3 regions of the Comamonas sp. HJ-2 genome follow, and region 3 is predicted to be linked to each of the others. Evidence: predicted binding sites of a transcription regulator. Region 3 holds the regulator's gene; each other region holds the start of a gene.
What was found. The regulator HrcA, encoded in region 3, represses chaperone genes, less so after heat shock. The targets are predictions, from matches to a motif close to TTAGCACTCNNNNNNNNNGAGTGCTAA.
Positions count from the first base shown of each region.

Region 1: groES (co-chaperone GroES) is a predicted target of HrcA. The motif match lies at 4,725-4,751, and genes of this name have one in related genera.
Region 2: rpoH (RNA polymerase sigma factor RpoH) is a predicted target of HrcA. The motif match lies at 2,544-2,570, and genes of this name have one in related genera.

Region 1 covers NZ_JBSIFD010000002.1:284,667-291,487, reverse strand. Annotated here, with positions in the region: gene ACWGXF_RS02860 (porin) at 1-1,059, shown strand, start outside; gene ACWGXF_RS02855 (porin) at 1,289-2,458, shown strand; gene groL (chaperonin GroEL) at 2,613-4,256, opposite strand; gene groES (co-chaperone GroES) at 4,350-4,640, opposite strand; gene ACWGXF_RS02840 (chemotaxis protein CheW) at 4,902-6,821, shown strand, end outside.
Region 2 covers NZ_JBSIFD010000015.1:121,944-128,764, forward strand. Annotated here, with positions in the region: gene ACWGXF_RS14200 (sterol desaturase family protein) at 1-178, opposite strand, end outside; gene ACWGXF_RS14205 (Bug family tripartite tricarboxylate transporter substrate binding protein) at 427-1,425, opposite strand; gene rpoH (RNA polymerase sigma factor RpoH) at 1,568-2,512, opposite strand; gene ftrA (transcriptional regulator FtrA) at 3,648-4,649, opposite strand; gene ACWGXF_RS14220 (rhodanese-like domain-containing protein) at 4,722-5,144, shown strand; gene ACWGXF_RS14225 (LysR family transcriptional regulator) at 5,647-6,546, opposite strand; gene ACWGXF_RS14230 (Bug family tripartite tricarboxylate transporter substrate binding protein) at 6,644-6,821, shown strand, end outside.
Region 3 covers NZ_JBSIFD010000002.1:87,790-94,610, forward strand. Annotated here, with positions in the region: gene ACWGXF_RS01910 (CHASE2 and HATPase_c domain-containing protein) at 1-1,400, shown strand, start outside; tRNA gene ACWGXF_RS01915 (tRNA-Arg) at 1,454-1,530, opposite strand; tRNA gene ACWGXF_RS01920 (tRNA-Ile) at 1,647-1,723, opposite strand; gene hrcA (heat-inducible transcriptional repressor HrcA) at 1,776-2,783, opposite strand; gene ACWGXF_RS01930 (NAD kinase) at 2,813-3,712, shown strand; gene recN (DNA repair protein RecN) at 3,715-5,472, shown strand; gene rapZ (RNase adapter RapZ) at 5,477-6,400, shown strand; gene ACWGXF_RS01945 (winged helix-turn-helix domain-containing protein) at 6,430-6,821, shown strand, end outside.

The DNA of each region.
Region 1 (6,821 bases), 200 kb from region 3:
GTGCTGGCCGCTTCCGGCGCCGCAATGGCTCAATCTTCCGTGACCCTGTTTGGTGTGGTTGACACCGGCGTTTCCTACGTCAAGGGCAATGGTAACGGTGGCACTTCCAACTACGGTCTGCACAATGGTTCCAACGCTTCTTCCCGTCTGGGCGTGCGCGGTGTTGAAGACCTGGGTGGCGGTCTGAAGGCCGGTTTCTGGCTGGAAGGCGCTATCGGCACTGACGTGGGCGATGGCTCCGGTGCTGGTCTGTCGGGTGGTTCCGGTTTCCAATTTGGTCGCCGTTCCACCGTGAGCCTGATGGGCAACTTCGGTGAAGTGCGTCTGGGTCGTGACGAAGTGGTCGCCTACAACAAGCTGTCCGCTCACTCCAACTTCAGCGTGATCGGTATTGGCGGCTTCCGCGGCTGGGGCTACAGCCAAGACGGCGCTATCCGTCAAAACAACAAGATCACTTACCTGACACCTAACTTCTCCGGCTTCACTGCTGGCGTGGACTACGCCTTTGGTGAAAAGGCTGGCGACGGTCAAAACGGTCGTTACTTCGGCGGTTTTGTGGCTTACAACAACGGCCCTCTGGCTGTGACTCTGGGTGCTGACCGCAAGAACAATCCTTCTACCACTGACGGTTCCTACACTGGTTCCAATCTTGCCTTCACACAAGGCGACAAGCTGGACTCCTACGGTCTGGGCGCTACTTATGACTTCGGCGTGGCCAAGGTCAACGGCCTGTTCCTGCAAGTCAAGGAAAAGGGCGCTGCTGTGAACTCCAAGCTGACCAGCTACGCTCTGGGCGTGTCCGCTCCCGTGGGTGGCGTGGGTGAAGTCAAGGCTCAGTACGCTCTGTACAAGAACGGCGGCGACCTGGCTGGTAAGGCTCACCAGCTGAGCCTGGGTTATGTGCACAACCTGTCCAAGCGTACTGCTCTGTACGGCACATACTCCTTCCTGAAGAACAAGGATGACGCTACATTCAAGCTGGGTGGTGCTCAGTCCTACACTGTTGCCCCCGGCAAGGCTAGCAACGGTATCCAAGTTGGTATCCGCCACGCTTTCTAATCAATTGCTGGCGTAAGCCAGTAACTGCTTAAAAGCCAAAGGCCTGTCGAAAGACAGGCCTTTTTTGTTTTTCCGGGTTAGACCTTAAAGGGTGATTGCTGAGAGGTTTGCCCCCAGAGGGAAAGGCCTGTGTTGCGCTTGTGCCAATGCTCGCGCGGTTGAGGAAAGCATTTCTAGAATGAATTTTCCACCAACTGTTTGCGAATTGAATTAAGAGAGAGGCAACACAATGGCAGCTTCATTTGTGAAAAAAACATTGGCCTTGGCTGTGCTGGGAACCATGGGAACTCTGGCATATGCACAAAGCAGCGTTCAGCTATATGGCATTGTGGATGCGGCAATTCGCCATACGAATAATGAGGGAGCGAATAAAAGCGGTCTGACCAAAATGATTGGCGGCGGCATGTCCGAAAGCCGCTGGGGTATCAATATCAAGGAAGATCTGGGGGGCGGCCTGTCGGCGATTGCCAATCTTGAAAATCGTTTCTGGACGGATTCCGGCACTCCAAGCACCGCACAGCCTTATTTCGCCCAGTCCTGGGTAGGCTTGCGCAGCACCAGTTTCGGTCAGCTGACCATGGGTCGCCAATACAACGTCTTGTTCGATCTGGTGACTTCTACCTACGCATCGTTCCCATATTCCCCATATATGGATGCCTACAAGCCTGAAATCGGCATGTCTCTGGGCGCGCGTGCAAACAATATGCTGAAATACGTGGCCGAGTTCGGCCCTGTTCGTGCGGGCTTGCAGTACTCGTTTGACGAGAGCAATACCTTTGCGAAGAAAGGGGCTGGAGTGGATATGACTCCGGGCGGTCTGGCATTGAAGACCGCAGGCGGCTATCTGCGCTATTCTGCCGACGGCATTTCTGTGGGTGGCGCTTTCCAGCGTTCGACCTTGCCGGCCGGCACCGATGTGGATGCCTGGACATTGGGCGGCTCCTATCGCACCGGACCTCTTTATCTGATGGCTGGTTATGGCCAGAACAAGGTCAAGGATAGTCTGGCGGCTGCGGGCGCAGGTGCTGCTTTTGATGCCGGCTTGCTCAACGCATATTGGACAGGTTCGTCCAATGGTGGCTTTATCGCAGGCAATGCCCCTGGAAATTTTGCCAACAAGCGTGAGATGTTCAAGGTGGGCTTCGGCTACCAGGTCACGCCGCAGCTCAATGCCGGCATGCACTACTACCATGCCAAGCAATCGGGGTCGGCGACTGGCGCCTTCAATGGCAAGGCTGACTTTATCGTTGCCGTGGCCGACTATGCCTTCTCCAAGCGTACCGATGCCTATTTCGCGGTGGACCACACCAAGACCAAAGGCGGTGCGGGCGTGATGCTCGATGCCAATGGCGCGAAAAAGCGTACCGGCATCACCATCGGTCTGCGTCATCGCTTCTAAGGCGAATCTTTGGATGTAAAAGCCAGTCGATATCGGGCTGGCTTTTTTTGTTCCCGGAGTTGAGCAGCTTGAAGCAAAAAGAAAAGACCGCAGATGCGGTCTTTTCTTTTGTGCAAAACCGGATGGTGCAGACCACCCGGTAGCAGCAGAGCAATTACATGCCCATGCCACCCATGCCGCCCATACCACCCATATCGGGCATGGCAGGAGCTGCGTCAGCCTTGGGGGCTTCGGCGATCATGCACTCGGTGGTCAGCAGCAGGGAAGCCACGGAAGCGGCGTTCTGCAGGGCAGTGCGAGTCACCTTGGTGGGGTCCAGGATACCCATTTCCAGCATGTCGCCGTAGGTGTCGTTGGCGGCGTTGAAGCCGTAGTTGCCGGAACCGTTCAGCACGGCGTTCACGACCACCGAGGGTTCGCCACCGGCGTTGGCCACGATTTCGCGCAGAGGGGCTTCGATGGCCTTCAGAACCAGCTTGATGCCGGCGTCTTGTTCGGCATTGCCGGTCGCCAGGGCGCCAACGGCTTGCTTGGCGCGCAGCAGGGCCACGCCACCGCCGGCCACGATGCCTTCTTCCACAGCAGCGCGGGTAGCGTGCAGGGCGTCTTCAACGCGGGCCTTCTTTTCCTTCATTTCGACTTCGGTGGCAGCGCCAACCTTGATCACGGCAACACCGCCGGCCAGCTTGGCCACGCGCTCTTGCAGCTTTTCACGGTCGTAGTCGGAAGTGGCTTCTTCGATCTGGATGCGGATTTGCTTGACGCGGGCTTCGATTTCGTCAGCAGCGCCGGCACCGTCGATGATGGTGGTGTTTTCCTTGCCGATTTCGACGCGAGCAGCCTGGCCCAGATCTTCCAGAGTCACCTTGTCCAGCGACAGGCCCACTTCTTCAGCGATGACCTTGCCGCCAGTCAGGATGGCGATGTCTTCCAGCATGGCCTTGCGACGGTCGCCGAAGCCGGGAGCCTTCACAGCCACAACCTTCAGGATGCCGCGGATGGTGTTCACCACCAGAGTCGCCAGGGCTTCGCCTTCGACGTCTTCGGCAATGATCAGCAGGGGACGGCCGGCCTTGGCCACAGCTTCCAGCGTGGGCAGCAGGTCGCGGATGTTGCTGATCTTCTTGTCGAACAGCAGCACGAAGGGGTTGTCCAGAATCGCGGCTTGCTTTTCGGGGTTGTTGATGAAGTAGGGCGACAGGTAGCCGCGGTCGAATTGCATGCCTTCGACGACATCCAGTTCGTTGGCCAGGCTCTTGCCTTCTTCAACAGTGATCACGCCTTCCTTGCCGACCTTGTCCATGGCCTGAGCGATGATTTCGCCCACGTCGGAGTCGGAGTTGGCGGAGATCGTGCCCACTTGAGCGATTTCCTTGGAGGTGGTGGTGGCCTTGGATTGCTTCTTCAGCTCTTCCACCAGGGCGGCGACAGCCTTGTCGATGCCGCGCTTCAGGTCCATGGGGTTCAGGCCGGCGGCCACGTACTTGGAGCCTTCGCGCACGATGGCTTGGGCCAGCACGGTAGCGGTGGTCGTGCCGTCACCAGCGATGTCGTTGGTCTTGGAGGCCACTTCCTTCACGAGCTGGGCGCCCATGTTCTGCAGCTTGTCCTTGAGTTCGATTTCCTTGGCCACGGACACGCCGTCCTTGGTCACGGTGGGGGCGCCGAAGGAGCGCTCCAGAACCACGTTGCGACCCTTGGGGCCCAGGGTAACCTTGACTGCGTTAGCCAGGATGTTCACGCCTTCAACCATGCGTGCACGTGCTTCACCGCCGAAAACTACGTCTTTTGCTGCCATTTTTGGCTCCTAAAGAATGAGGTTCAATTGGGCTGCCAGCGCTTGTCAATCAGTCGCCGACAGCCATGAAGAGGAGAATGTGTTCGGGAAGGATTACTTCTCGACGACTGCGAACAGGTCGTCTTCCTTCATGACCAGCAGCTCGTCGCCGTGGATCTTCACGGTTTGGCCAGAGTACTTGCCGAACAGAACGCGGTCGCCGACCTTCACGTTCAGAGCGATCAGCTCGCCCTTGTCATTGCGCTTGCCGGGACCCACAGCCAGCACTTCGCCCTGGTCAGGCTTCTCGGTGGCAGCATCAGGGAGCACGATGCCCGAGGCTGTCTTGGTTTCGTTTTCGAGGCGCTTGACGATCACGCGATCGTGCAGGGGACGCAGGTTCATACCAACTCCTAAATACATCAACAAAGTTGAAACAAGACTTGCCAGCCATCCTGGCCGACATTCGGAATATCTAGGGTCAAGCTGTTAGCACTCAACCCCATCGAGTGCTAATAATAAGGCAAATTCCTGAGCTTTCAAGACCTCTCCCCCGTCGGTTGCAGGACAAATCTGCGAGGAAACAGGGTTTGTTCTTAGTCATGTGTAACGTGTTTTTACAAATAGGCCTGGCTTTTGCTCTGCCAAAACATGCCTCCAGAAACCATGACTGCCCCGGCGCAGCGCGCCCAAGACCTGTTGCAGACAGATGTCTTCATTCCCCATATGCGCCAGGTCGGGCGCTGCGAGAGTTCGCTCAGGGAGCTGAATCTGATGTGGCGGCTCATAGAGTCCTCCGCCAAGATGAACTGCCCACAGGAAGCGCAGGCCTTGCTGCCCATGATGGCCGCCACGCGCGGCGGCTTCGAGCGTCTGGAGCAGGACCTGGTGCAGTCCATGGTGATGCAGGCTGTGACGGGGGTGACGGCGGGGCTGGCCAGTCAGGCACAGCATCTGATCGATACCCTGGTGCGTAATCTCTACGAGCGCACGGCCGACGTGGGGTTTCTGGCGACCGACGCCATGCTGTGCCAGTTCATGGCCGCAGCGGATGGCGATGAGGCGGCCATCACCCAGCGTCTGCGTGCCTACCGCAGCAAGTACACGGTCTACGCGGACATTCTGCTGCTGGATGCCGAAGGCCAGGTGCGAGCGAGTGCGCGCGAGAGGAGTCAGGCCACAGATCAGCCATGCCGGGATGCATTGATTGCCCGCGCTCTGCAAAGCCAGGGCTTTGTGCAGAGTTTCGGCGCCACCGACCTGCTGTCGGGGCACGGCAGCGCGCTGATCTATGCGCATCGCATGCTGCACGCCGGCAACCGCCAGCCTATTGGCGTGCTGTGCCTGTGTTTTGACTTTGATGGCGAGATGCAAGGCATCTGGAGCGGCCGAGACCGGACAGACGGTAGCGGTGCGCCCGAAGCTCAGACCAGCATCGCCCTGTTGCTCGATGATCAGGGACTGGTGCTGGCCAGCAGCGATCCGCACTGGATTGGTGTGGGGGCGAAGCTGCAGGCTCACCGTGATGGTGCGGATCCACTGTATGTACACTGCGGGCGCACCTATCTGGTGCAATCGGCGGCATCGGGAGGCTATCAAGGCTATATGGGCCCCCAGGGCTGGCGGGCGCAGATCATGACGCCGCTGGAGCTGGCCTTCGGTCTTCAGTCGCAAGCGGGTCTGGGTGGGCTGGACGCGGCCGTGGCCCAGGGCCTGCTGGCGCATGCACGTCGCTTCTGTCCACCTCTGCACGCCATACGCAGCGCAGCGGACACCATACGCCGTGTGGTCTGGAACGGCCGCGTCATGACGGCAGGCAAGCAGATGGACAACACGCGGCTGCAGGCCGTGCTGGAGCAGATTGGCGAGACCGGGGCAAGGACCAACGAGGTCTTCTCCCAGTCCATTGATGCGCTCTACGGCACGGTGCTCAATACCGCACTGAGAGACAACAGCCTGTTGACCAGTCTGCTGGTGGATCTGCTCGATCGCAATCTCTACGAGCGTGCCAACGACTGCCGCTGGTGGGCCTTGACGCCGCAGCTGTCCGAATTGCTCGAGGAGCAGGCCCTGGGCGAGATGGCCCCAGATCAGGTGAGCGAGGCCTGTGCGCTGCTCACCGCCATTCACGACCTGTATACGGTCTACCAGCAAATCATGGTCTATGACGTTCGCGGCAGGGTCGTGGCCGTCAGCCAGCGAGGCCGCCCGGATGCCGAGGTCCGTGGGCTGCTGGGCACTTATATAGAGATGGACAGCCTGCACCAGGTTCTGGCGCTGGGCGGGACCCAGGCCTATCACGTCTCGCCATGGCGCCCCTGTGTGCAGCACGAGGATGACGGCGCGACCTATGTCTATCACGCGGCCATACGCAATGCCGATGGCGTGGTGCTGGGTGGAATCGGCCTGGTGTTCCATGCACAGCGTGAGTTCAAGGCCATGCTCGAGGGCGTGACCGGCGCTCAGGCGGCAGGTGCAGGCAGCAGGTTGGTGGCCTACCTGAACCGCTCGGGCCTGGTCATGTCCTCCTCGGATGTGCAGCTGCAGCCGGGCATGCAGCTGGATCTGCCGCCACAGATGCTGGCC
Region 2 (6,821 bases), on a different contig from region 3:
ACTGGTCGGGCTTGAGCGGACGTATATCCAGTGGCTTACCAATACCGGCACGGGCAAGAGATGCCGTCAGAGCGCCCATGAGCAGGCCGCCCAGAAGATAAATACCCCCGAAAAAAACCAGGCCCAATGCCATGACTTGCCAGGCATTGAGCTGCGTGAACCAGGTACCAGCGTCCATGAAGGCTCCAAAAGCGGTGGCGCTGCCCCAGATACAACAATGCGCCCGACGGCATAGCGTAAACCCATGCCTGTCGGGCGCATGATAAAGGACGCCGCAGTAGCTCTCGTTGATACCCGAAGTAGCTTCAGCGTGTGGGATGGAGGAAAACTGGCGCACGTCATCTGCGTGACTGCGAGCAAGCGCCGCCGCGCGGCGAGGCTGTCTTCCCCCTCGGGGGAAGCCGCAAAGCGGCTCAGGGGGCGTGTTTACTGCGCCGTGATGCCCTGCTCGCGAATGATGGTGCCCAGCGCCTTCACATCCTGCTGGATGCGGTTGCTCAGGCCTTCGGGCGAGCTGCCCACGGCTTGCCAGCCTTGCATGGACAGCTTCTGGCGCATCTCGGGCGTACGCACGATCTCGCTGACGGCAGCCGCCAGTTTGTCCACATGGGCCTTGGGCATGGACCTGGGCGCAGCCACGGCGTTCCAGATTTCCAGATCAAAGTTGTTGACGCCGAGCTCTTTGAGGCTGGGAAGGCCGGGAGCCAGCGGGCTGCGTGCTGCAGAGGTTACGCCAATGCCGTGCAGCTTGCCGGCCTGAATCTGTGCCATGGCCAGTGCCGGAGGGAGCATGGACAGCTTCAAATCGCCGCCCTGAATGCCGTTGAACACTTGGGGATAGCCGGTATAGGGCACGTGCACGGCCTTGATGGCCGAGCGGCTCTTGAGCAGTTCCATGCCCAGATGGCCCACGGTACCGACACCGGGCGAGCCATAGCTCCATTTGTCGCCAGCCTTGGCGGCCGCTTCCATAAAGGCCTTGCCTTGTGGGGCCGACGCAGGGGCTACCAGTACCAGCGGAGCCACGCCGATCAGGCTCACGGGCTGCAGGTCCTTGATGGGGTCATAGCGCACGGCAGGGTTGAGCATCTTGGCAATGGTCATATTGCCGTTGATCATCACGCTGAAGGTGTAGCCATCAGCCTTGGCGACATATTCGCCGGCGATATTGCCGCCGGCTCCCACGCGGTTTTCCACGATGATGGTCTGACCCAGCTTCTTCTCCAATGGCTCGGCCAATGCGCGGGCTGTCAGGTCGGGCGAGGAGCCTGCGGGGAAGCCCACGATCAGATGAAGGGGCTTGTCGGGCCAGTTGTCGGCTGCCAGGACGGCCGGAGCCATTGCTGTCGCCACCATGGCGACTCCTGCCGCAACCAGGCTGCGGCGGGACAGGTTCTTCAAGATGTGCGAAGTGCGAATAGGCATGGCAGGTCTCTTTTGAATTCTTGATAGGCGATCGGTGTGCATGAGAACATGCATCAATGCCGAAAAATAAAAAACCCGGAAATTATCCGGGTTTGAGGTTCAGCATTTCAGCCTTTTAAAGGCTTGGAGCGCAAGTTGGCGTTTACGCAAACTCGGCCAGCGCTTTTTTCATCTTTTTCATGGCGGCTACCTCAATTTGGCGAATGCGCTCGGCGCTCACACCGTATTCGGCAGCCAGCTCATGCAGCGTCATGCCGCCAGAGCCGTCGTCATTGACCTTGAGCCAGCGCTCTTCAACGATGCGGCGGCTGCGGTCATCCAGTCCCTCCAGGGCCATGACCAGACCATCGGTCGCCAGATGATCGCGCTGACGCGATTCAAGCATGGCGGTAGGCTCGTGGCTGGCATCAGCCAGGTAGGCGATGGGGCCGAAGGCCTGCTCTCCGTCGTCGCTGGGAGAAGGATCCAGCAGCACATCGCCGCCGGCCAGACGGGTTTCCATCTCGATGACTTCCTCGCGCTTGACGTTGAGCTTGGCAGCAACCGCGTCAATTTCGTTCGAGGTCAGCGTCTCGCGCAGGGCCAGCTCTTCGTCCGCCATGGCAGCATCGGACTTCAGGTCATGCTTCATCGAGCGCAGATTGAAGAACAGCTTGCGTTGGGCCTTGGTCGTGGCGACCTTGACCATGCGCCAGTTCTTCAGAATGTACTCGTGGATTTCCGCCTTGATCCAGTGCATGGCGTAGCTGACCAGACGCACGCCCTGATCGGGGTCGAATCGTTTGACAGCCTTCATCAGGCCCACATTGCCTTCCTGAATCAGGTCGCCGTGAGGCAGACCATAGCCCAGGTACTGGCGCGAGATGGAGACGACCAGACGCAGGTGGGACATCACCAGACGCCCGGCGGCGTCCAGATCATTGTGTTCTTTGAGCTTGCGAGCGTAGTCCTGCTCTTCCTCAAGGGTGAGCATTGGCATACGATTGACCGCCGAGATATAGGCATCCAGGTTGCCCAGCGGAGGTACCAGCGCCCAGGGGTTCGCGGGCGCCAAGGCAGTAGCAATGGAGCCGGAGGCAGTTTTCATTGCAGGTTTCCTTTCTTCCATGATCTTCATATTAGCACTCCGTTAGAGAGAGTGCTAAAGACAAAGTTCCCACAGCTTTTGTTGGTTTTTGACGGTTCAGGCGGCTCGTGTCGATTCGTGGTGTCGATTCTTCTTGAGTTTTGTACTTTTCTCACTGAGTTTTGTACTGCTTTGAAGCCAGAGCGACTGCATAACCATATGATTTGATTGGTGAAATTATTAATTTCACAAGTTTCTCTCATCTGGGGTTGATTATTTTTTAGGCGAATTCTTCAAAAAATCCGGAATTTATTAACATGTTAATCTGTTATTCCGTGCTCCCCTAGTTGGCCTTTGTGCAGACTCGGCTGTGCCAGGCTGCCAGCAGGCAGGAGCTGATACCCATGCAGCCTCGCACGATGCGCGTCTCATGCTGCGCCTTTCGAATTCTGCAGTTTTTGCCGCTAAGGATTAGGTGGTTTTTTGAGGGCTACCAAGTCGTAGAACCGGTGTTGAACAAGTTAGTTGCCCATGCGTTTGCAACGACGCTTGTCGCGCATAACTAGCTAGATCTCAGTCACGTTGAGCTGTAGTAGCCGCAGACTAGATGTCGGCTACGGTTCAATGCGTGTACCGGCAACATTGCTCTTCTGTAGCAAATGCTCGCTATCAGTGAGCCGACAGCCTCGATCATTGATTGACTGAGAAGATGAGCGACATTGGCTACCGCGCTCGCTCCCTGACAGGCTCACATTTCGGCTAGAGGCAGTCGGCCAGCCCTTTTTTGCAGTTGGCGGCTTTAGGCTGTGAGCGGTCTGTCACCGAACGGCAGACTTGATGGGCAGAGCCACCAACCTGAGGTACCCGTTCGCGTCGGCCAGCACTCGACCCGTTGCTGTCGTTCGAGCCTCCACCTGCAATGCCTCCTGTGCAGCGATTGCTGCTGCTCATGGCTGCATCGTGACCTATCGGTCACCGCTCCATAGCAGCTATCCGAAGATCGATGCTGGCGAATTCTCAACGACGGGTTTCAGTTGAGTAGCGGACAGTGGATGTTAGTTGCAGGCCGATTGGTTGCTGGAAGTCTGCTGTCATTTGACACAGACATGATGTTGCGACCCAAAGCAGAAATTCACTCAAGTTATGCCGAAGGCAGTTAGCTGATCCGTACAGCGCTGAACATAGCTCGATAGTCCCTGGGGGCTAGGCCTAGTTTGGCGCGAAAGTGATGCCTAAGGACCTGGACACTGCCGAATCCAACCCGTGCAGCAATGTCCTCGACCGGCATTGCACTGCCCTCGAGAAGGCGTTGGGCTTCTGTCACCCGCTCAGCGATCAGCCATTGGCCTGGGGGTACACCTGTCGCCCTGATGAAATGGCGCAGGAAAGACCTGGGACTCATCAGCACGCTCTGCGCCATCCGATCAACTGTCCAGTCGCCTTGAAGATCCGCACGCATCTGTTCCAGCATGTCCGAGAGCCGATTGAGCCGGTCCGGCTGCACGGGGCGTTCGATGAACTGAGCTTGCCCACCGCTGCGATGGGGAGGCATCACCAAGCGCCGGGCGACGCTGTTGGCGGCTTTCACGCCGAAGTCTCCTCGCACGATATGCAGCATCAAATCTATACCCGCGGCGCTTCCCGCCGAAGTCAGAATACGGTCTTCTTCGACATAGAGCACGCTGGCATCGACTTCGATTGCGGGGTGCCGCTGGCTCAGCGTCTCGGCATAGCGCCAGTGCGTTGCTGCCCTTCGCCCGTCCAACAGGCCCGTTGCGGCCAGCACGAAGGCTCCAGAGCATATTGAGGCCAACCGGGCGCCGCGCTCCCAGGCTAGGCGCAAGCGTCGCACAAGCTTCTGTGGTACCGGTACATGTGGGCCTTTCCATCCGGGCATCACGATCAGATCCGCACGCTCTAGCAAATCGGCTTGACCATCAGCCATGACATGCAGGCCGCCATGAGCCCGCAGTAAGCCAGGCTCGACTGCCGCACTGGCAAAGCGGTACCAGCCAGGGCCCATCTCCGGACGCGCCAGACCGAAAACCTCTGCCACGATGGAGAACTCGAAGGTGCATAGGCCATCGTAGACTGGGGCCACAACCAGCGGGCCGCTGGTGGCCTCGGTGATTGGCGTAATCTTTTCGGTAGATGTCATATGCGCCAATTGTGACTCGACTGGACTCTCGGCACGATAAGCATCACTGCCACAAACACAGTCTTCTTTGTTATGACCTTCTCCAGCACCCATGTAACCGCAAGTCCCGCTGCGAAGCCGCCCATTGCCATCGCTCATTTCGCTGCTGAATTCAGTTTCGAGACCGATTGTTGGGATGTGCATGACGGGCTTCTAAAGGGCCCCGATTTCGTGCTCCTCGACGTACGCTCGCCGGCACTGTTCTCCCAGGGCCATGTGCCAGGGGCAATCAATTTGCCTCATGGGAAGATCGTCGAAAGCAAGTTGGCGGCTTGGCCAGAAGAGACCCTATTCGTCACCTACTGCGCAGGGCCCCATTGCAACGGCGCGGCACGCGGTGCCTTGCGTCTGGCAAGACTGGGGCGGCCCGTGAAAATAATGGCTGGCGGTATTACTGGTTGGCTCGATGAAGGGTTTGAACTGAATAGGACAATGCTCGAAGACCCGTCCGCCTAACGCGTTGGCTTCCCGCTTCAGAAGACAGCCCTGGAGGAATGGGGGCCAACCGCTAGTGACTGTGGATTCAACGGGTTGCGGCCGTCGCTGTTCGAAACCCAATCAGTCACCTCTTTTCAATGAGGTCGACCATAGCTTTCACCTTCGCAGTTCCACTCAAAATTCCGCAAGTGGATTGGGCTGCGCGGAGTTCTCCAAACCGCCTTTTCAATTGGGCTGTGAGGCGGTTGTCGGGGCACCTACCGAGCTTCTCGGCGCTAGATTTGAAACGCAGATCGCTTTAGAGAGGCGAAAGAGAATTTTGATGAAGAAGATCGCAGTACAAGCCCTTAGAGCTCCGAGTTTTTGACACTCTCAAAAACCCTGATCTCTTACGTGATGGATGTCGCGCACCTGAGTTGATGTGTCACGCTCAATTCGCTGAAAAATCGAGAACACTTGATCGGAACATAGGTTTGTACCGCTGAACGCAATGGGTCGCTTGCAACAGTCCAGTGCGTGCTCAGTGGTTCACATGGAGGGTGAGCAAGCGGTTCTTCAGATATTCAGCGACAGGACTAAGCACACGCTCTCGCTTCTGTATCAGGCCTAAAGTCCGCCACAACTGAGGCTCAATGAGTGGCACACCGCAGACCTTAGGATTGCACTCAGGCAGAGCAAGCTGCGGGATGGCTGCCATTCCCAAACCTGCTTCGACAAGAGCCAGAGCCCCAGTTACGTGATTGCATTCGTACCAAGCCATTGGCTGCTCAGGCAGGCCTGCCATGACTTGGTCCAAAAGCAGTCGATTGCTGCTCTGGTGCGATACGGATACGAGGCGCACTCCGGCAAGCTCTGACCATGCTACCTCTGAGCGGCATGCCCAAGCATGACTTCGCAGCATTGCCAACACATATCGCTCGCGTGCCAAAGTCTCGAACTGAATTCCTGGTTCCTGGCTTCCCGTGAAACTGAGCCCGAAATCGGCTTGCCCCCTAACCACGGCATCCAGGACATGGCTCGCATTCTCGTCAATGACATGAACGTGCACATCCGGGTACTCATCGGCAAAGGTGCGCAATGCATATGGCAAAAGATGGTTTGCCACTGAAGGAATGCAAGCCACGGTCACCAATCCTCGGCGAGTCAGCGACTGATCGCTGATGCGCTGCGCTGCTGTCTCGAGGCTCTCCAGCGCTGCGCGCGCCTCAGTCAGAAATTCCTGACCAATCGCGGTCAACTGGACATGCCTGGTGGTCCGCTCAAGCAGCTTGGCTCCAAGTGCTTCCTCCAGGCGCTCCACCCTGCGACTCAACGCCGGGGCAGACAAACAAAGACGTTCCGCAGCTACACGAAAGCTTGAATTCTCTGCCGTGGCAACAAACGCCTGTAGTTCGGCAATATCGAATTTAATGCGCTGCATGCAACAGTTTAATCATATATTGCAATTCACGGAATAGTCCTGGATATTTACCATCGCCGCTTGCACAGAGTTGATAACGACTCGATCAGGAGACAACATGCAACGACGCCCTCTCATACTGGCTGCCGCATTGGCCGCCTGCCTGCCGCTCGCCAGTGCCAATGCCCAGGATTTCCCCCCAAAAAGACCGGTCACCATGGTTGTCGGCTTTGCCGCAGGCGGTTCGGCCGATATCGCGGCACGCATTATTGCCAAGAAACTCGGTGAAAACATTG
Region 3 (6,821 bases):
GCAGCCTCAATGTGCTTCCCGTACTGCTGGGCCTGCTGGCTCTGGCCTGGCTCGGCCCTTCTGGCGGGCTGATTTCCAGCATCCTGCTGGCCTTGCTCAGTCTGTCGATAGCCGGTTTGGCGCCGCGTTGGGGTCATGTACAGACAGCCCCCGCTGCGGCACTGCTGAGCCTGTCGCTTGCCTACCCGCTCTGGAGCTGGCTGCGCCTGCGCGCCGCCACACGCTTTCTGGCGCTGGAGCTGCGCGATCTGCAGGGCCAGGGCCTGCCCGCGCCCTCGCTCAAGAGCGATGCCCTCGATCAGCGGATCGACGCTGTGGAGCAAGCCTCGCGCCAGCTGCGCGCATTGCATCACTTCGTCAGCGAAAGCCTGCGCCAACTGCCCTCGGCCACTTTTGTCTGCGACCGCGAAGGGCTGCTGCTGCTTGCCAACACGGCCGCGCACCGCTATATCGAAAGCCTGGAGCACAAACTCCAGCAAGGTGACGATCTGGTCGCCCTGCTCCACGGCCTGAACAGCGCCAGCAGCGACGGCGGTCGCGCTGCCAGCAGCACGCCACTGCTCACGCACAGTGCATTGCAGCAAGCCACTCTGTCACGCCAGAGCGAAGGGCGCGACACCCAGGGCCGCCATCTGATGCTGCTGAGCCAGAGCTTCGAGGCACCGCCCACCTCAGGCTGGCTCATCACCCTGGTCGATATCAGCGACCTGCGCAGTGCACAGGCCCAGCGCGACCAGGCCATGCAGTTCATCTCCCACGATATCCGTGCACCGATAGGCTCCATCATCACCTTGCTGGAGATGCAGCGCACAGGCAAACGCATCGAGTCGCAAGATGCACTGTTTGACCGCATTGAGGGCTATGCCCAGTCGTCTCTTCAGCTGGCAGACGATTTTGTGCATCTGGCCAGAGCCCAGCAGCAGCAATACCGCAGCGAAGTCGTGGATCTGGGTCTGCTGGCGGATCAGGCCGTCTCGGATTGCTGGACCCTTGCCCAGCAGCAGAACATGCGACTGATGTTCAAGCTGCCGGATGCCGAAGCCTGCGTGCATGGCGACCCCGGCCTGCTGCACCGCGCCGTCATCAACCTGCTGAGCAATGCCATCAAATACGGCAAGCCACAGACTGGGGATGGCGGCGCCCAAGTGGAAGTCACCGTTGTCGAGCAAGACAGCCAATGGGGCATCGCCGTGCGCGATCATGGCTCCGGCATGGACGAGGCATCGCTGGCCAGACTCAGCCAGCCGTTCGAGCGCCTCCAGCAACACCAGCGCATGGATGGCGTGGGCCTGGGCCTGGCCTTCACGCGCACCGTGGCACAGCGTCATGGCGGCAGCCTGCAGATAAGCAGCCAGCTGGGCCAAGGCAGCAGCTTCACCCTGCTGATACCCAAAGCCTGAGCCCAGAAACGAAAAAGCCTCAGAACTTTTCAGTTCTGAGGCTTGACGTTTTGTGGTGCGGCTGGCAGGAATCGAACCCACGACCCCTTGGTTCGTAGCCAAGTACTCTATCCAGCTGAGCTACAGCCGCAACAGGGTTGTATTCTAGCAGTGCAAAAACGGCTCTCGGACCAAATCGACAACTTTTTCGCGTTCATGCAAAGAAAAAGCCTGCCATCGATGAAGACGGCAGGCTTTCATGCAGCTTGGTAGGGCGTGGCGGACTTGAACCGACGACCAAAGGATTATGAGTCCTCTGCTCTAACCAACTGAGCTAACGCCCCAACACTGACAACAGCCGTGGCTGCCACCAGAAAAACTTCGCCATTGTAGGGCCTAACGCTTGTGACTCAGAGCATTGCTCACCAGTTTGGATGTGATATCGACAATCTGGATCATCTTGTCGTAGTGCATGCGCGTGGGGCCGATCACCCCCAAGGTGCCAACCACCTTGCCGTCGAGCTCATAGGGAGCACTCACTACAGACAAATCTTCAAACGGCACGGTCTGGCTCTCGCCGCCGATGTAAATGCGTACGCCATCAGCCTGATTGGAGAAATCCAGCAACCTAAGGATTTGCGTTTTCTGCTCGAACAGGTCGAAAGCGCGGCGCAGATTGCCCATATCGCTGGAAAAATCGCTCACGGACAGCAGATTGCGCTCGCCGGCGATCACCACATCCTCGCGATCATGGTTGCTCATGACCTCAGTGCCTACATTCACCGCTGCCTGCATGAGGCTGGCAACCTGGCCCCGCAATTGCTCCACCTCGGTCTGCAGCCGCGTGCGCACCTCCTCCATTGTCAAACCGGCGTAATGGTGATTGAGGAAATTCGAGGCTTCTATCAGTTGCGAGGACTCGTAATCCACATCCGTGAAGATCACGCGGTTTTGCACATCGCCTTCGGGCGAGACGATGATGACCAGAAAGCGCCGCTCCGACAGGCGCACGAACTCGATATGCTTGAAGACGGAGCTGCGACGCGGCACCATGACCACACCCACGAACTGGGAGAGGTTGGACAGCAGATTGGCCGCATTGGCAATGACCTTCTGCGGCTGTTCAGGCATCAGGCCGGGCGTTACAAGATCGCAGCGGTCCACAGTCAGCATGGTGTCGACAAACAGGCGGTATCCCCTGGCTGTCGGCACGCGGCCTGCCGATGTGTGAGGGCTGATGATCAGACCCATCTCTTCCAGGTCGGCCATCACATTGCGTATGGTGGCAGGCGACAATTCAAGCCCGGATGCACGTGAAAGAGTGCGCGAGCCGACTGGTTGACCGTCAGCGATGTAACGCTCGATCAGCGCTTTGAGCAATAACTTGGCACGTTCGTCGAGCATGATTTCATTTTAATGATGTAATTTCCCAGATGACATCCACGTTCCACCATATTGCCCTGATCGGCAAGTACCACACACCCGCAGCAGGCGTTCCGTCCGATGCAGCCAGCGAAGCGCTGCAACGGATTGCCGGTTACGTGCGCAGCCTGGGTTGTGAGGTGATTCTGGATACCCAGTCCGCCATCTATGCGGGCCTGCCCGATTACCCGAGCATGGACGTTGACGGTCTGGGCAGGCATTGCGACCTCGGCCTGGTGGTGGGCGGCGACGGCACCATGCTGGGCGTGTGCCGCCATCTGGCGCGCTATGGCACGCCGCTGGTCGGCATCAACCAGGGCCGCCTGGGGTTTGTCACCGATATCGCCCTGGATGAATTCGAAGCCTCCATCACGCCCATACTGCAGGGCGAGTACGAGGAAGACGAACGCACCCTGATGAATGCTCGCGTCATGCGCGACGGCCAGTGCGTGTTTGAAGCCCAGGCCATGAATGATGTGGTGGTCAACCGTGGCTCGACCTCGGGCATGGTGGAGCTGCGCATCGAGGTCGGCGGCAGCTTTGTCTCCAACCAGCGCGCGGACGGCTTGATCGTGGCCACCCCCACGGGCTCCACTGCCTATGCGCTCTCGGCCGGCGGCCCCATGCTGCACCCTTCGATTCCGGCCTGGGTGATGGTGCCCATCGCGCCGCACAACCTCTCCAACCGCCCCATCGTGCTCTCCGACGCTCAGGAAGTGACTATCGAGGTGGTGGGCGGCCGAGGCGACGCCAGCGCGAACTTCGACATGCAGTCACTGAAATCGCTGCAGCATGGCGACCGCATTCTGGTGACGCGCGCCGATCACAGCGTGCACTTTCTGCACCCCAAGGGCTGGAATTACTTCGACACCCTGCGCAAAAAACTGGGCTGGAACGAGGGAGGCGTCTGACCATGGCCTTGAAGCGCATCGTCCTGCGGGACTTTGTGATTGTCCAGTCACTCGATCTGGACTGGCAGACCGGCTTCACGGTGCTTACCGGCGAAACCGGGGCCGGCAAATCCATCATGCTCGACGCTCTGCAACTGGTGCTGGGCGCACGAGCCGATGCACAGGTGGTGCGCGAAGGCTGCCCTCAGGCCGATATTTGCGCAGAGTTCGATTGCCCGCCCCATCTTCATGAATGGCTGGAAGAGTCGGGTTTTGCGCAGGAGCAGGATTTGCTGCTGCGCCGCGTCATCGACAGTCTGGGCCGCAGCCGCGCCTGGATCAACGGCTCTCCCGCCACAGCCACGCAGTTGCGCCATCTGGGCGATCAGCTGATCGACATTCACGGCCAGCATGCCTGGCAAAGCCTGACCCGCCCGGATGCAGCACGCGCCATGCTGGATACCTACGGTGGCATTGAAACGGCCCAGCTCAAATCGCTTTGGCTGGACTGGCGCCAGAACCATCAGGCACTGGAGCAGGCGCTATCGGCCCAGGACAATCTGCAACGCGAACGGGAGCGTCTGCAATGGCAGATTTCCGAGCTGGACAAGCTGTCGCCGCGCGCCGAAGAGTGGGATGAGCTCAATGCCCAGCACACACGTCTGTCACACGCGCAGACCTTGATGGACTCGGCCCAGTCCTGCCTGCAACTGCTGGAGGATGACGATGCGGGAGCGGCCACCCCATTGGGCAGGGCCCACCACCTGCTGCAGGACCAGGAGCATCTTGAGCCTGAGTTTCAGAGCATTGCCGACGTACTGGGCTCCTGTGTGGCCCAGTTGCACGATGCCCGTCACTCGCTGCAGGCCTATCTGCGCCGCGCCGATCTGGATCCCGAGCTGCTGGCCGATCTCGATGAACGCCTGTCGCTGTGGATGCAGCTGGCGCGCCGCTACAAGCGCACACCCGAGGACTTGCCCGCCCTGCTCGAAGGCTGGAAACAGGAGCTGCACCAGCTGGATGCTGCCGTCGATGTGGAGGGGCTGCGCGCCAAAGAGCAAGCCGCCCACCTCAGGTATCAGGCCGAGGCGCGCAAAATCTCGCAGCAGCGCACCCTGGCTGCACCACGCCTGTCACGCGCCATCACCCAGTCCATGCAAAGCCTGGGCATGAAGGGCGGCCGTTTCGAAGTGCAGCTCGAGCATGCCGATGCCGCCAGTCCTGCGGGCACGGACAGCATCACTTTTCTGGTTGCAGGCCATACCGGCGCCACGCCCAAGCCCGTTGCCAAGGTGGCATCGGGCGGCGAGTTGTCGCGCATCTCGCTGGCCATTGCCGTGACCACCAGCGAACTGGGCCAGGCCGGGACCCTGATTTTTGACGAAGTGGACTCCGGCGTGGGCGGAGCCGTGGCCGAAACCGTGGGCCGCCTCATGCACTCGCTCGGCGATTCACGCCAGGTGCTGGCCGTCACTCACCTGCCCCAGGTCGCTGCCTATGCAGACCAGCACTACCGGGTGACCAAGCGCCCCAAGTCCAACACCACCATCAGCAGCGTGGATCCGCTGACTGGCGAGGAGCGCGAGATGGAAATGGCCCGCATGCTGGGCGGCGAGCACCTGTCCGAAGCAACCATGGCCCATGCCAGAGAAATGCTGGCCATGGCAAGATTGCCTGCAAAGCAGGCCGCAAACAGCGCCCAGCGTCCATCGGGCACCCAGGCCCGAAGTGCCAAGGCCAGCACTACAGCACGCAAAAGCGGCAAAGTCAGAGGAGTTTGAAATCATGTCCATGGAGATTGTTCTGATCAGCGGCATGTCCGGATCGGGCAAATCCGTTGCGCTGCATGCGCTGGAGGATGCTGGCTACTACTGCGTCGACAACCTGCCCCCGGAATTGCTGCAGTCCTTTGTGGAGCTCAAGCTCAACCATCAGGACGAGAAAGTGGCGATTGCCATGGATGCGCGCAGCGCCAAGGGCCTGCCCCAGCTGCCCGATCAGCTGCATCGCCTGAAAAAGCAGGGGCTGATGCCACGCATGATTTTTCTCGATGCCGACAGCGGCACTCTGATCAGGCGCTTTTCGGAAACCCGCAGACGCCATCCTCTGTCCCCCGGCACCCTGACCAGCGAGCGCCAGGCACTGGAGCTCGATATCGAAAAAGAGCGCGAGCTGCTGGGCCTGCTGCGCGACCGCTCCATCGTCATCGACACCGGCGACCTCAAGTCGGCGCAGCTGCAAAGCTATATCAAGCAGATCATCGAAGCACCGGCAGGACAGATGACGCTGATGTTCCAGTCCTTTGGATTCAAGCACAGCATGCCCATCGACTCGGACTATGTGTTTGATGTGCGCATGCTGCCCAACCCTTTCTATGACAAGGAGCTGCGTGCCTTGACGGGCCTGGACAAGCCGGTTGCCGACTATCTGGGCGCCTTGCCCGAGGTGCAGCAGATGCAGCTGGATATACAGCAGTTCCTCGAACGCTGGCTGCCGCTGCTGGCCAGAGACCACCGCAGCTATGTCACCGTGGGCATAGGCTGCACGGGCGGGCAGCACCGCTCGGTCTTTCTCGTCGAAGCTCTCGCCAGGCACTTCGAGAAGCAGTGGCCCACCGTCCGCCGCCACCGCTCACTGGATTTTCGCGACAAATTCATCCAGGTCTCTCAGCAGTTTCTGGCCCCGGACGCCATCCACCCGATCAGCTGACCCGCATGCTCAGCCCTCAGACGTCAGCCATGCAGGTGCTGCTGCTCGAAGACGACCCGGCCATTGCAAGAACGATTTGCTACGCTCTGGAGCGCGAGGGCATTGCCGTCACCCACAGCCTGCTGATCGCCGATGCGCGTCAGCAATGGAGCAGGACAGCGTTTGATGTGCTGCTCATGGACATAGGCCTGCCCGATGGCAACGGCCTGGACTGGTGCCGCGAGCTGCGCTCTGCCGGCTCCATTGTTCCGGTGCTGGTGCTCAGCGCCAGAGGCGAGGAGATGGACAAGGTTCTGGGCCTGGAGCTGGGCGCAGACGACTATCTGACCAAGCCCTTCAGCCCGCGCGAACTGCTGGCGCGCACCCGCGCCCTGCTGCGCCGCTCCAGGCAATTTCAGCCTGCAGCACCCGCCCAGCTTGC